2 regions of the Isoptericola sp. NPDC019571 genome follow, and region 2 is predicted to be linked to the other one. Evidence: riboswitches for the same ligand, from Rfam matches in the RefSeq annotation. Region 2 holds a riboswitch; the other holds the start of a gene.
What was found. A riboswitch is a leader RNA that binds a small molecule or an ion and turns the genes downstream of it on or off. The one in region 2 is predicted to bind S-adenosylmethionine.
Positions count from the first base shown of each region.

Region 1: another riboswitch for S-adenosylmethionine. It lies ahead of ACH443_RS10815 (ABC transporter substrate-binding protein); the one in region 2 lies ahead of ACH443_RS06305 (hypothetical protein).

Region 1 is NZ_JBIRXZ010000005.1:130,978-137,991, forward strand. Features, by position in the region: gene ACH443_RS10800 (LLM class flavin-dependent oxidoreductase) at 1-486, shown strand, start outside; gene ACH443_RS10805 (TlpA family protein disulfide reductase) at 583-1,017, shown strand; gene ACH443_RS10810 (DUF4395 domain-containing protein) at 1,049-1,525, shown strand; SAM riboswitch class IV at 1,674-1,787, shown strand; gene ACH443_RS10815 (ABC transporter substrate-binding protein) at 1,866-3,527, shown strand; gene ACH443_RS10820 (ABC transporter permease) at 3,529-4,521, shown strand; gene ACH443_RS10825 (ABC transporter permease) at 4,518-5,432, shown strand; gene ACH443_RS10830 (dipeptide ABC transporter ATP-binding protein) at 5,429-7,014, shown strand, end outside.
Region 2 is NZ_JBIRXZ010000003.1:107,857-114,870, reverse strand. Features, by position in the region: gene mobF (MobF family relaxase) at 1-657, opposite strand, end outside; SAM riboswitch class IV at 1,402-1,520, shown strand; gene ACH443_RS06305 (hypothetical protein) at 1,529-2,254, shown strand; gene ACH443_RS06300 (hypothetical protein) at 2,551-4,704, shown strand; gene ACH443_RS06295 (carbohydrate ABC transporter permease) at 5,079-5,963, opposite strand; gene ACH443_RS06290 (carbohydrate ABC transporter permease) at 5,960-6,904, opposite strand; gene ACH443_RS06285 (ABC transporter substrate-binding protein) at 6,996-7,014, opposite strand, start outside.

The sequences.
Region 1 (7,014 bases), on a different contig from region 2:
GCCGGGCACGACCCGGCGTTCCGGTTCGTCGGCGCCGGCTCCGGGGGCCTGTTCCTCGCCGACACCACGGAGCAGGCGATCGAGCAGTACCGGCCGCTGTACGAGGGGCAGGTCGCGCGGCTGCGGGCGCGCGGCTACGACCCCGCGACGCACGTCGGCAAGGCCCAGGCGTTCGAGACGATCGAGGACGCCGTCGAGCGCGGCCCGGCGCTGGTCGGGTCGCCCGAGCGGGTGGCCGAGAAGATCCTCGACTACCACGGCTCCTTCGGGCACGTGCTGCAGTCCGTCTCGGTGAACCACCTGCTGGAGCCGTCCCGCCAGGAGGACGTGCTGCGCCGGTTCGCGGCCGAGGTCGCGCCCGTCGTGCGCGCCGAGGTCACGACGACGCTCTGGGGGCCCGACGACGAGCGGCGGGCCGCCGGCCTCACCGCGGCGCAGGCCCCCGCGGTGCACGACGGCACGCGTGCCGCGGCGCTGACCGTCTGACCGCCTGGCGGGGTGTCCGGCATGCGGTCATCCCGTCGACCGGATGGTGGGCGCCGGGGAGAATGGCCGCGACGTCGACCGTGTGAGGAGGCCACCGTGACGGTCCAGCCCACCCAGCTGGTGATCCTGGCCGTGCTCGTCCTGGCGACCGTCGTCCTCGGCGCGGTGTGGAGGTCCCGCCAGGGGCGCGTCCGCACCACGCCCGCGCGGCAGGACCCCGTCGTGGACTGGGCGGCCCGCGGGGTCCGGCTGGGGGAGCGGGCGACGTTCGTCCAGCTGTCCGCCGAGGTGTGCGCCCCGTGCCGCGCCACGGCCCGCGTGCTGGAGGGCCTCGTCGAGCGCGAGGCCGGCGTGGAGCACCACGAGCTCGACGTCGACGACCATCTCGACCTCGTGCGCGAGCTCGGCGTCCTCACCACCCCGACGGTGCTGGTGCTGGACGCGACCGGGGCGCAGGCCGCCCGCAGCAGCGGCGGGATGTCGCCCGCTCAGGCGCGCCAGGCCCTGGCCGCCGTCGTCCCCGTCGGCTGAGCCCGCCGAACCCCGTCCCCGAGGAGAACCGATGACCTCCGAGCGTCCCGCCGGCCAGGCCCCCGTCACGCGGGCCCCGGCCGGCATCGACCCGCGCGGCCCTCGGGTGGGCGCCGCCGTCACGGCGCTGCTGCTCGCCGTGGTCGTGCTCCTCGGGGCGAGCCCCGCCGGCCTCGTGCTGCTCGCCGTCGTGGCCGCCGGGTTCCTCCTGGGCGCCGTGCGCGGCGCGCAGGGCACGGTGCAGGGCTGGCTCTTCAAGACCCTCATTCGCCCCCGGCTCGCGCCGCCCGCCGAGCTCGAGGACCCGCGCCCGCCGCGGTTCGCCCAGCTCGTCGGCCTCGTCGTCACGGGCGTCGGCGTCGTGCTCGGGCTCGCAGGCGTGCTGGCCGCGGTGCCGTGGGCCGCGGGGATCGCGTTCGTCGCGGCCGGCCTCAACGCCGTCGTCGGCCTGTGCCTCGGCTGCGAGCTCTACCTGCTCGGCGCGCGCCTGCGGCCCTCCGCCCGCTGAGGCCGCCGCCCACCACCGGACCCCTCGAGGCCCCGCCGTCACCGACGGCGGGGCCTTCGGCGTCTGCGGCGCCCGTCCCGCGTCCGTGATGTGAGACGACCCGCCCGACCCTTGACTCGGGAGGCCGCGGCGGCTTCCCTGCCGCCCAGGTGACGAGCGCCAGCACCCAGGCCCGGCTCGCTGGCCAGCAACCCTTCGACGTGACGGGGTGCTCCGGGAACGACCTGACCCCGCCGCGCCCGCGGCCGGGTAAGCACGGCTCCGGTCGTCCATGACCGCGCCCCGGCCCGTGCCGGCGCGGGGGTGGGCGACCCGCCATGACCACGAGGAACACCACGCGATGACCACCACCCCGCGCGCACCGCGCACCCAGGACCCCAGGCGCACCCCGCGACGCTGCGTCGTCGGGCTCGCCGCCACCGTCTCGGCCGCCGGCCTCCTGCTCAGCGCCTGCTCGACGGGCGCCGACGCCGCGGGCACCGGCACCGACGCGGGCGGCGAGCCCGTCGCCGGCGGCGACCTGACGTTCGCCATCACGGTGGACTCGCACTGCGTCGACCCGCAGCAGGTCGGCAACAACGACGCGATCGCGGCCGCCCGTCAGACCGTCGCGTCGCTCACCGCCCAGGACCCGGAGTCCGGCGAGATCCTGCCCTGGCTCGCGGAGAGCTGGGAGGTGAACGACGACGCCTCCAGCTACACGTTCCACCTGCGCGACGACGCCACGTTCGCCGACGGCACGCCGATCGACGCCGCCGCGGTGAAGACCAACTTCGACGCGATCGTCGACCTGGGTGCCGTGGCGTCCCTCGGCTCCCAGTACCTCGTCGGCTACGCGGGCACCACCGTCGTGGACGAGCACACCGTGACCGTCGACTTCGACGAGCCGAGCGCGCAGTTCCTCCAGGCGACGTCGACGTTCTCCCTCGGCCTGCTCTCGCCCGACTCGGCGACCCTCTCGACCGAGGACCGCTGCGCCGGGAAGTACGTCGGCTCCGGGCCGTTCGCCGTGAAGTCCTACACCCCGGACCAGGAGATCGTGCTGGAGAAGGTCGCGGGCTACGACTGGGGGTCGGAGGCCAGCAGCCACACGGGCGAGGCGTACCTCGACACGGTGACCCTGAAGGTCATCCCCGAGGCGGGTGTGCGCTCCGGATCCCTGCAGTCGGGACAGATCGACGCGACCGCCGCGCTGAACGCCGTCGACCTGCCGCAGTTCGACGGCAACGGGTTCTGGCTGTCCTACCGCGCGAACCCGGGCGTCGTGTTCAACCTGTTCCCCAACGAGTCCAGCCCGCTGGCCGCCGACGAGGCCGTGCGCACCGCGCTCGTCAAGGGGATCGACCGCCAGCAGATCGTGGACACCGTGCTGACCCCGCAGGACCAGCCGGCCACCGGTGTGCTGTCCCGTTCGACGCCGCTGTTCGAGGGTGCGGACGACCTGCTCGCGTACGACCCCGAGGGTGCGACGAAGGTCCTGGACGACGCGGGCTGGGTCGTGGGCGCCGACGGCATCCGCGAGAAGGACGGTCGGAGGCTCTCCACCACGGTGACGTTCTGGCAGGAGCCCGGCGCGCTCGAGCTCGTGCAGCAGCAGCTCCGGCAGATCGGGGTCGACCTGCAGCTCAAGCACGTCACGGTGGCCGAGAAGGAGGCGGCCACCGCCGCCGGCGACTTCGACTTCGACTACTACAACCTCACCCGGTCGGACGCCGACGTGCTGCGCACGATCTTCTCGGCGAACGCGCGCAACGTGAACCAGCGCGACCCGGAGGAGGTCGACGAGCTGCTCGACGACTCGGCCGCCGCCACCGACCCCGAGGAGCGCCGGACGCTGGTCTCCGAGGCGTCGAGGCTGCTGCTGGAGCGTGGTCACGCCATCCCGGTCTACGAGCTGTCCACCACGATCGCGGCGGCCGACCGCGTGCAGGGGCTGACCTTCGAGGCCTCCTCGCGGCTCGACTTCTACGACGCCTGGGTGACCGACGGCGCGGGAGAGTGAGATGACCCGCTACGTGCTGCGACGGGCCGGGCAGGGGGTGTTCGTCCTCTGGGCGGCCTTCACCGTCGCGTTCTTCGTCCTGTACCTGCTGCCGAGCGACCCGGCCGCGCTGGTCGCGTCCGGGGGCGGCGAGGTGAGCCAGGTCGACCCGGCCCAGCTCGCCGCGCTGCGCGCGGAGCACGGGCTCGACCGCCCGATCCTCGTGCAGTACGGCGACGCGCTCCTCGGCGCGCTGGCCGGCGACTTCGGCGCCTCGTACGTGAGCGGCGCCTCCGCGACGGCCCTCGTCGCGCAGGCGCTGCCCGAGACGCTCAGGCTCACCGGTGCGGCGCTCCTTGTCGCCGTCCTCGGCGGGACGGCGGTCGCGGTGGCCAGCGTCCTCCCGCGGGCCCGGTTCCTGCGCCAGGCGCTGTCCGCGCTGCCGCCGCTCGGCGTCGCCCTGCCCACGTTCTTCGTGGGCCTGGTGCTGCTGCAGTGGTTCTCGTTCCGGCTGCCGGTGTTCCCGGCGATCGGCAACGAGGGCGCCGTCAGCCTGGTGCTGCCCACGATCACGCTGGCCGTCCCGGCCGGGGCGCAGCTCGCGCAGATCCTGTCCCGCTCCCTGCGCGGCACGCTCGGCGAGCCCTACGTCGAGACGGCGTGGGCGAAGGGCGCGAGCCGCGCCCGGGTGCATCTCGCGCACGCCCTGCGCAACGCCGCCATCCCGGCGTTCACCGTTCTCGGCGTCATGGTGGGTGGCCTGCTCGGCGGCGCCGTCGTGACTGAGACCGTGTTCTCGCGGCAGGGGCTCGGGCGGCTCACGGTGCAGTCGGTCAACCAGCAGGACGTGCCCGTGGTCCTCGCGATCGTGGTGTTCTCCGCGCTCGTCTTCGTCGTCGTGACCCTGGTGGTCGACCTCGTCTACCCCGTGCTCGACCCCCGGATCCAGCTCCGGACACCGCGGGCCGCCTCCCGGCGGGCTGCGTCCCGGCGAGCCACGGCGGTGACCGCATGACGCTGCAGACCCTCACCCGCCCCGTCGTGACCGACGCGTCGGCGCCGGATCCCGCGGCGACGCCTGCCCGGCACGGCGGTGCCCGGCGCACCCTGCGCGGCGCACGCCACGTGCTGCGGCGGCCGGGCCTGCTCGTCGCGGTCGCCGTCCTGCTCCTCGTGGCCGCCTGGGCCGTGGCACCGCAGGTGTTCACCGCCCAGGACCCGCTGGTCGGCGTCCCCGCCGACCGGCTCCAGCCACCGTCGGGCGCGCACTGGTTCGGCACGGACCACCTGGGCCGCGACGTGTACGCCCGCGCGGTGCACGGGGCGTCGCTGACCCTGCGCACGACGGCGCTCGCGGTGGCCGTCGGCCTCGTCCTCGGCTCGCTCCTCGGCCTGCTCGCGGGGTTCCTGCGCGGCTGGGTGGACGACGTGGTCGGCCGGCTCGTCGACGTGCTGCTGGCGATCCCGAGCATCCTGCTCTCCCTGGCGATCATCACGGCGCTCGGCTTCGGTCCGGTCAAGGTCGCGATCGCGGTCGGCATCGGCTCGGTGGCGACGTTCGCCCGCGTGATGCGGGCCGAGGTGCTGCGCGTGTCGACCTCCGTCTACGTGGAGGCGGCCCGCGCGTCCGGCCTGCGGTGGCCGGCCGTGCTCGGGCGGCACGTGCTGCCCAACTCCTCCGGCCCGGTGCTGGCGCTCGTCGCCCTCGACCTCGGGACCGCCGTGCTGGCCGTGTCGGCGCTGAGCTTCCTCGGCTACGGCACCCCGCCGCCCGCGCCCGAGTGGGGCGCGCTCGTCTCCGGTGGGCGCGACTACCTCGCCACCGCCTGGTGGCTCACCACCCTGCCGGGTCTCGTCATCGTGGCCGTCGTGCTCGCCGCCAACAGGGTGTCGCGGGCCCTGGAGAAGACGGGAGAGGACCAGTGACACGCACGACGGCGAGTACCCCGGTGCTGGAGATCAGCGGACTCGAGGTGGCCTACCGGACCGCCGACGGCGGGCATCGACCGGCCGTGCGCGGCGTGGACCTGCGGGTCGGGGCCGGAGAGGTCGTGGCGCTCGTCGGCGAGTCGGGCTCGGGCAAGAGCACGACGGCGCACGCCGCGCTGCACCTGCTGCCACGGGGCGGCGAGGTGACCGCAGGCCGCCTCCGGCTCGACGGCCGCGACCTGTCCGGCCTCACCGAGAAGGAGTGGCAGGACGTCCGTGGTCGGCACGTCGGCCTGGTGCCCCAGGATCCGACCGTCTCCCTCAACCCCGTGGTGCGCGTCGGCGACCAGGTCGCCGAGGTGCTCGTCGTCCACGGGCTGGTGCGCCGCGCCGACGCCAGGGTCCGGGCCGTCGAGCTGCTGCGCCAGGCCGGCGTGGACGACCCCGCGGCGCGGGCCCGCCAGTACCCGCACCAGCTCTCGGGCGGGCTGCGGCAGCGCGTGCTCATCGCGATCGCCATCGCGGCAGGGCCGCGCCTGATCGTCGCGGACGAGCCCACCAGCGCGCTCGACGTCACCGTGCAGCGGCGCATCCTCGACCACCTCGATGCCCTCGCGCGGGAGACCGGCACGGCCGTGCTGCTCATCACCCACGACCTGGGCGTCGCCGCCGACCGCGCGGACCGGATCGTCGTCCTCCAGGACGGGGTGGTGGTGGAGGAAGGACCGGCAGCGCGGCTGCTGGACGACCCGCGGCACCCGTACACGCGTGCGCTGATCGCGGCCGCCCCCAGCCTCGCGAGCGCGCGACTCGTCGTCGGGGCGCGGGACGGCGGTGCGCGGGAGGGTGCTGCGCAGGGCGGGGAGGCGCCGCCGTCCTCGGCGGAGCCGGCGCCCGTCCTCGCCCTCGACGGTGTGCGCAAGGAGTTCGCCCTGCCGCGCGGCGCCGAGCGCCGCACCCTCGTCGCGGTGGACGACGTCAGCCTTGCCGTCGGCCCGGGGCGCACGTACGCGCTGGTGGGCGAGTCCGGCTCCGGCAAGACGACGACGGCGCGCCTGGCGCTGCGGCTCGAGCGGCCCTCGGCCGGGCGGGTCGTGTTCCGGGGCGAGGACGTCACCGCCGCGCGCGGCCGGGAGCTGCGGTCGCTGCGGCGCGGGTTCCAGGTCGTGTACCAGAGCCCGTACGCCTCGCTCGACCCGCGCTTCACCGTCGAGCAGATCGTCACCGAGCCCCTGCGGGCCTACGGCGTCGGCGACCGGGCGGAGCGTGCCGACCGGGTGCGCTCCCTGATCGACGACGTGGCGCTGCCCGTGGACGTGCTGCGGCGGGGCCCCCGGGAGCTGTCCGGCGGGCAGCGCCAACGCGTCGCCATCGCGCGGGCGCTCGCCCTGCGGCCGGACCTCGTGGTGCTCGACGAGCCGGTGTCCGCGCTCGACGTCTCGGTGCAGGCGCAGATCCTCGAGTTGCTGGTGCGCCTGCAGGCGGAGCACGGGCTCGCGTACCTGTTCGTCTCGCACGACCTCGCCGTGGTGCGCCAGGTCGCCGACCAGGTCGGTGTGATGCGCCGGGGCCGGATCGT
Region 2 (7,014 bases):
CACCAGGTGCGTGTGCAGTTGCGGGTCGTTCGCCCGCGAGTCCCAGTGGTCGTATGCCGTCGCCGCCACCCCCACCACGGGGACCTGCGCCACTCCCCCATGCCCCGTGCGCGTGGCCGCGACCTCCCGCTCGAGGAAGTCCAGCACCTGGCCGACCGCGTCGTGGTGCGCCGCGACGATCAGCTCCTGCGTCGTCGCGTCCGCCAACCCCCACAGCACCGACACCGACTTCGGCACCGAGAACGTCAGATCGAACCCTGCCGTCGCCGTCTGGCTGCCGCGCGCCGCCTCCTGCACTCGGATCCGCGCCACCTCGGCGTCGAACTCCGCCGCCGGCAGTGACCGGTCGATGCCATGGACCCGACGCGCGGCCCGATCCTTCGCCGTCGGGTACTCGCGGAACGGCCGCCCCAGCGGCTCACCGGAGACCGGGTCCACACCGTGCCCGAGCAGCGCCTGCAGCTGCGCCGGCGTCACCGTCATCCCCGCCTGCAGTGCGCCGTCGCCCAGGTGTTCGACGCCCCTGCCCATCCACACCCCGGGCGGCGTGCCCGCCTCGGTGAAGTACCTCGTGAACGCCGACGCCTGCGGCTCGTGCCCGTCCCCGGTCACGACCGACCGCAGCAGGTAGGCGTACCCCTGCCCAGCCGAGATCACGCGCATCGAGACCGTCACACCTGACAGGTGTGTCCCCGACGCCCCTCGCGGCCCTGAAGGAATTCCGCGCCGGTGGTTCTCTCCCGCTCGTGCTCAGCGCTGGCGGCCAACCCGGCGAGCTTGGGAGCGGCCCCCGGCGCTCCCAAGCAGCGGACGCATCTTCCGATCGGGTGAAATCCGCACGTGAACGCAGGCAGACGAGTTCTTTCGTGCAACGCTCCGGCGTGGGCCAATGGGCCGCTTGTCTGCGTCGGCACCCGTTACCCCAGCGGGACGCAGACACGCACCCGCATTGAACGTTGTAAAGGAGAGCAATGGGCTTCCTCAGCCAACTTTTCGGTGGCGGCGCCGACAGCAACGCCATGGAGATTGCGACAACGATGATCTGCGACTCGTGCGGCCGGGAGGTCCCGGAGGACGACGTGGTGTCGGGCATGTGCTCCGAGTGCTATGCCGATGATGACTCCGGCCCTCGGTACTGCTGCGGAGCGATCTACGAGGACGGCGAGACGACCTGCAAGAGTTGTGGCGAACCGCTGTAGGTATCCACGACCAGCTGTGATTCGGCCCGCCTCGGGTGCCAGACGTGTAGACGTCCGTTCTTAGTGGCCGTCGACGCGTCCTCCGGGACACGGACGGCGATCTCGGCGGCCAGGGTTGCCGAGCCGACGAACACGCACTTCGTCGGCGCCGTGAAGAGCCGACGCGCACGGCTGGAAAGTCCCTGTGCTAGCTTCCTGCCCAGGTCAAGAGCGATCAGCGACACGCCCTCCGCGTGCTGATCCGGCAACCGCGCTACCTCGCGCACGGTGCCTCGGAGGGAAGACCGGCCCGCCGCAGCCGCGCGGTGGGAAGTGCGATGGGAGACACGATGAGTCGCAAGTCCCTGCGCCCCGATGGTCACGTCGAGTGGCGCCCCGATCCCGCGACCGTCTCGCGGGCCACCGGCGCTGGCCGGTATGTCATTTCGGAGGGGCAGCTGTGCACCGCGTGCCTCGTCGGTGACTGGCCGATGAGCATGTTCCGGTTCTCCCAGACCCTGTGCGACGCCTGCCGCGCCCTGGACGGCGAGGTGACCCGTCGCGCAGGACTGGATGAGGGCCCCAGGGCCGGGCGCCTCGTCGGTGGGAGTGGGCGCATCGGCGGTCTGCACGACCCGTACGACTCCGACTGGGAGCCCGTCAGGCAGGCGCTCGCGTACCGGCAGGCGCGGCTGGCGAGCGTGTTCGTACGCGCGCGTGCGCTCGGGATCGTGCGGCTGGAGGAGGGGCTACCGGGAACGGCGCCGCGAGAGCTCGTCGGCTACGACGACCTGCGCGCGTATGCCCTCGTTCCGGACGCGATGCCCGACCGCGTGCGCAGGTACGCCGACTGGCTCCAGGCGCTCGATCCCACCGGCCATGCCGTCCGCGATCGTGCGCTGTCCGACGTCGATTCCCTCGCCGACTGGCTCCGGCGCAGGGAACGATACGTCCGGCGAGCACGAGCCCGCGCCGAGCTGGACCGCACCGCCCGTGTCACCGCACAGGTTCCTCGAGACCTGGCCCGAGCGATTGCCGGAGTCCTCAAGGCGGCAAGGGCAAGGTCGGTCCGGTAGGCCGCGATCCTCGACCAGGCTGGTGCGGCACCGCCGCCACACCTGACCGTCAGGGAGGCCTCCTGCCGGATGGCGGAGTGTGCCCGGCGACTCGTCGCTGTCCGCGGTCCGACGCCCCCACGCGAGGGCTGGCCGACGTCCGTGGTTGTGGCCTGGCGAAGTTCACCCGCCCGCGTGGAGATGCGTGTTCGTCGGTGGCCCTATTCTTCGGCTGCGCCACGGGTTCCCGGAGCGTGCCCTGAGGGCCATCGATGGCCCTGACAGCGGAGGTACTCGTGGGACGTGCAGGACGCATCGTGGCCGCAGCGGTGGTCTCGATGTCGATGGTGGCGGCTTCGACGGCCCCAGCGCTTGCCGACGACGCTTCCGGGCTCCTGACGGTCGTCGTCGACAAGGACTGTTCACAGGTCGCCGCGGACGACTGCGACTTTGTCCGGCCGTGGGTGACGGTCGAGGACGCCGACGGCACGGTTCACGGTTCGGGCTGGCTCTACGACGGCACCTGGTTGCCGTCCGACGGCGTGCAGGCCGAGAACGCGTACTCGGCCGACGGCCTCGAGACTGGCGACTACTTCGTCACGGTCCGCGACGAGGCCGACGACGCCGTGGCCGCAGATCGTGTCCCGGTCACGGTCGGGGACGGGTCCCAGCTGCTGCGGGTGGACTACCAGCCGCAGCCCAGCGCTTCCGTCACCGTCCGTGTGACGGGGATCGACGGTGATGTCTGGGGCATCGGGACAGCGAACCTTGAGGCCTCGGACGGGACGGTACGTGCCGATTACTCGGGGATCTCGTCGGCGGACGTCTACACGTTCCGGACCCGGATGTTCGGGCAGTGGCGCCTCAGGGTCGACGCCAACGCGGGTCGGGTGGGCTACCTGCCGACCTACTATCCCGGCGTCGCCGACGCCGACGCCGCCGAGCTGATCGACATCACGCCGGGAGCGCAGCTCGACCTCTCGTTGGAGGCGCTCCCGGGAGGGCGGATCACCGGCCGGATCGACGGCCCCACGCTCGATCCGCAGTTCGCCCGGGGAGTGACCCTGTACACGACGGACGGGCGGCACGCGTACGACGCGGACGCATGGCCGACCGGGGCAGGGGGCGGCTACGTGATCTCAGCGCGGTCGCTCGACCGCGCCGGGATCGCGCCGGGAAACTACCTCGTGAAGTTCGACGGCGGAGAAGGCTTCGCCTCGAGGTTCTACGACGGTGCCGGCGGGTCGCTCGGCATGAACGGCGCCACGCCGGTGGCCCTCGTCGGCGGCGAGATCACCGAGAACGTCGACGTCACGCTCACGGCATGCGGCTCGATCTCGGGCCGGGTGACCGGGCTCGACGGATGGCCCCAGATGAGGCTGTGGGGCATCTCGGCGACGAACCTCGACGACGACTCGTCGAGCCGGTCAAGCTCGCGCGACGAAGACGGCACGTTCGAGATCACCGGACTTGCTCCCGGGAGGTACTCGGTGTCCGCCGAGGGCTTCAGCTACGACCCCAAGATCTCGGCCACCTACTACCACGGCGGGGACACGACGTCCGGGAAGTCCGTCACCGTCCAAGACTGCGACTCGACCGTCACGGGCGCTGACATCGCCGTGACCATGACGAACACCGTACGGCCGACCCTCTCCGGTTCGCCGACGGTCGGCACCGCCGTCAGCGTCAAGCCGGGGACGTGGAACGTCCCGCACGCCACGTACTCTTACGCCTGGCTCCGGGACGGCGCGGCGATCCCAGGTGCCACCTCGTCGTCCTATCGGCCGATCGCGGCCGATGCCGGCCATCAGCTCTCGGCCAGGATCACGGCGCGACACACCGGCTACCGCGACGCCACCTCGACGACCACTGCCGCCAAGGTGCTGCCCGGCCCGGCGCCCCGCGCGACGAGCGCGCCGACCTTCGGCGGCAGCACGAAGGTCGGGTCGCTCCTGACCGCCACCCCAGGCAAGTGGTCGACGAGCGGCATCACCCTGCGATACCAGTGGCTCCGGTCCGGGAAGTCCATCGCAGGGGCGACCGCGTCGAGCTACCGGATCACCACCTCGGACGTCGGCGCACGCCTGAGTGTGAGAGTCACCGCGACCAAGTCCGGATACACCAGCGCCTCGGCGACCACGGCCTCAACCACGGTCGTGCCGAAGGTCAAGCCGACCGTCACCGGAACACCGGCGGCCAAGACGATCCGCCGCACGACGGCGCCGAAGGTGGCCGTCACCGTCAAGGCCACCGGCGTCAGTGCACCCGTCGGCACCGTCACCGTCAAGGTCGGCACGACGACCAAGAAGGTGTCGCTCACCGCGTCGAACAAGGGCAAGCTCGCCGTCTCCCTGCCCAAGAAGCGTGGCCCTCGGACGTACCCCGTCGTGGTGTCGTTCACCCCCTCGTCGACGGCCGCGAGGTACCTGACCGCAGCCAGCGCCAGGGCTCACTCGATCAAGGTCCTCTGAGACCAGCGCGGAATGGCCGACCCAGACTCGACGGCGTGACAAGAGATTCGGTCTCGGGCCGTCACCATGGAATCGCCCAGCCGCCGAAGACGCGCCGCAGGTCCGGGTCGCTCGGCTGGCGGACCGACGCGGCGGGCGCATCGGGACTGCCAGTTGAGCAACGGCAGGCGTCGGTGCGCCTGACAACCTCGGAGGAGTCCACGATGCCGCCCACCCGGCAGGATGCGACACGCGACGAGGCGCGGCACGAGGTTGGCGACCACGTGGTCGACAGAGCAGTGCATAGCCCGCGATCGTGCAGCGGGTGATGATGACGTCGCCCGCCGAGGCGAGGGACGAAGCGGCGTACGTCGCAGGGTCCCGAGATGCTCAGCTCACTTGACCGCGCCGGAGGTGATGCCCGAGATGATCTTGCGCTGCGCGATGATGAAGACGACGAGCAGCGGCAGGCTCATGAGGATCACGTAGGCGAAGATCAGGTGCCAGTTGTCGAGATAGAGCCCGGCGCTGGCGACCTGGAAGAGGTTGAGCGGCAGGGTGTCGAGCCGCCCGCCGACGACGAAGAACGCGTAGAAGACGTCGTTCCACACGTACAGGCAGATCAGGATCGTGGCGGTGGAGAGCACGGGCACCAGCAGCGGCAGGATGATCGTGCCGAAGACGCGCAGCGGCCGGGCGCCGTCGACGCGGGCGGCCTCCTCGAGCTCGTGCGGGATGGTCCGCACGAAGCCGGTGACGAAGAAGATCACCGTCGACATGTACATGCCCATGTAGACGCCGATCATGCCGATCGCGGTGCCGGCGAGGCCGAGCTGGCGCAGCAGCAGCACGATGGTGACGACTGCCGGGGGCAGCACGATGCCGCTGATCGCCAGGGCGTAGAGCACGGCGTAGCCGCGGGTGGTGCGCCGGGCCAGCACCCAGGACGCGAGCGAGCCCAGCACGAGCACGCCGATCACGGCGGGCACCATGACCAGGAGGCTGCCGAAGAAGCCCGCGGGCACGCGCCCCTGGTCCCAGACGGCGGCGAAGTTCTCCAGGTACTGCCACGTGGAGGGCAGGGACAGGTTGGGGTTGAGCGCCTCGGCCTGGGTCTTGCCCGCGGTGACGACGACGATCCAGAGCGGCATGCCGATCAGCAGGACGACGGCGAGCAGCGCCGCGACGGGCTGCACCCGGCGCCAGGTGCCGGTCCGCCCGCCGGCCGGTCGTCGGACGGCGCAGGTGCGGGTGATCGGGTGAGCGGTCTGCGTGGTCACAGGACTTCCTCCCGCTTGCGAAGGGTGCGGATGACGGGGAACGCGAGGGCGACGACCACCACGAACAGCACGAGGCTCATCGTCGTGGCCTGCGCGAACAGCCCCTGCCCGAAGGTCCGGAAGATGAAGATGTTGAGCAGCTCGGTGGTCCGGGCCGGTCCGCCACCGGTCGTGGCCTGGACGATGTCGAAGCCGTTCATCGACCCGAGCAGCGCGGTGGCGACGTTGAAGGTGATGGCCGGCGCCAGCAGGGGGAACCGGACGTCGCGGAACGTGCGCCACGCGGAGGCGCCGTCGAGGCGCGCGGCCTCGAGCACGTCCTCGTTGATGGTCTTCAGGCCCGCCAGGTAGATGAGCATCGACAGGCCCATCCACTTCCAGGAGTGGATCACCGCGACGACGACGAGCGTCCAGGTGGTGCTCCCCAGCCACGGGATGGTGACGTCCGTGCCGAGCACGGTGCTGAGGATCCCGTTGACCGCGCCGTCCGGCTTGAGCATCGCCTGGAACACGTAGCCGACCGCGAGCGCCGACATGATCACCGGGACGAAGAACATGACGCGCGCGAACCGGTTGACGCGGGTGTCGCGCTCGAGGAGGAGCGCGAGGAGCAGCCCGAACAGGTTCTGGAAGATGGCGACGAGCACGGCGTAGACCAGCGTGATCCGCAGCGACGCGAGGAGCGTGCCGCTGCTGAGCAGGTCGGCGAAGTTGCGCAGCCCGACGAACGAGATCGAGGCCTTGAAGCTCGACCAGTCCGTCAGCGCGTAGACGAAGTTGAAGATCGTCGGGACGAAGAAGAACACGCCCAGGACGACGAAGGCCGGCACGAGGAACCACGCGGGGTGGTTCTTGCGGGTTCTCTCGTCCCTGCCGGGCGCTGCGCGCCGGGGCTTCGGCGCCGGGCGGGCCGGCGCGCCTGTGCTGAGGGTCGCGGTCATCGGTGCATCACCTTTCGGCGGCGCCGGGGCGGGCTGGTGCCCGCCCCGGCATCACGGCTCGGCTCAGAGAGCGAGGCTCATAGAACGAGGCTCAGAAGCCCTCGACGCCC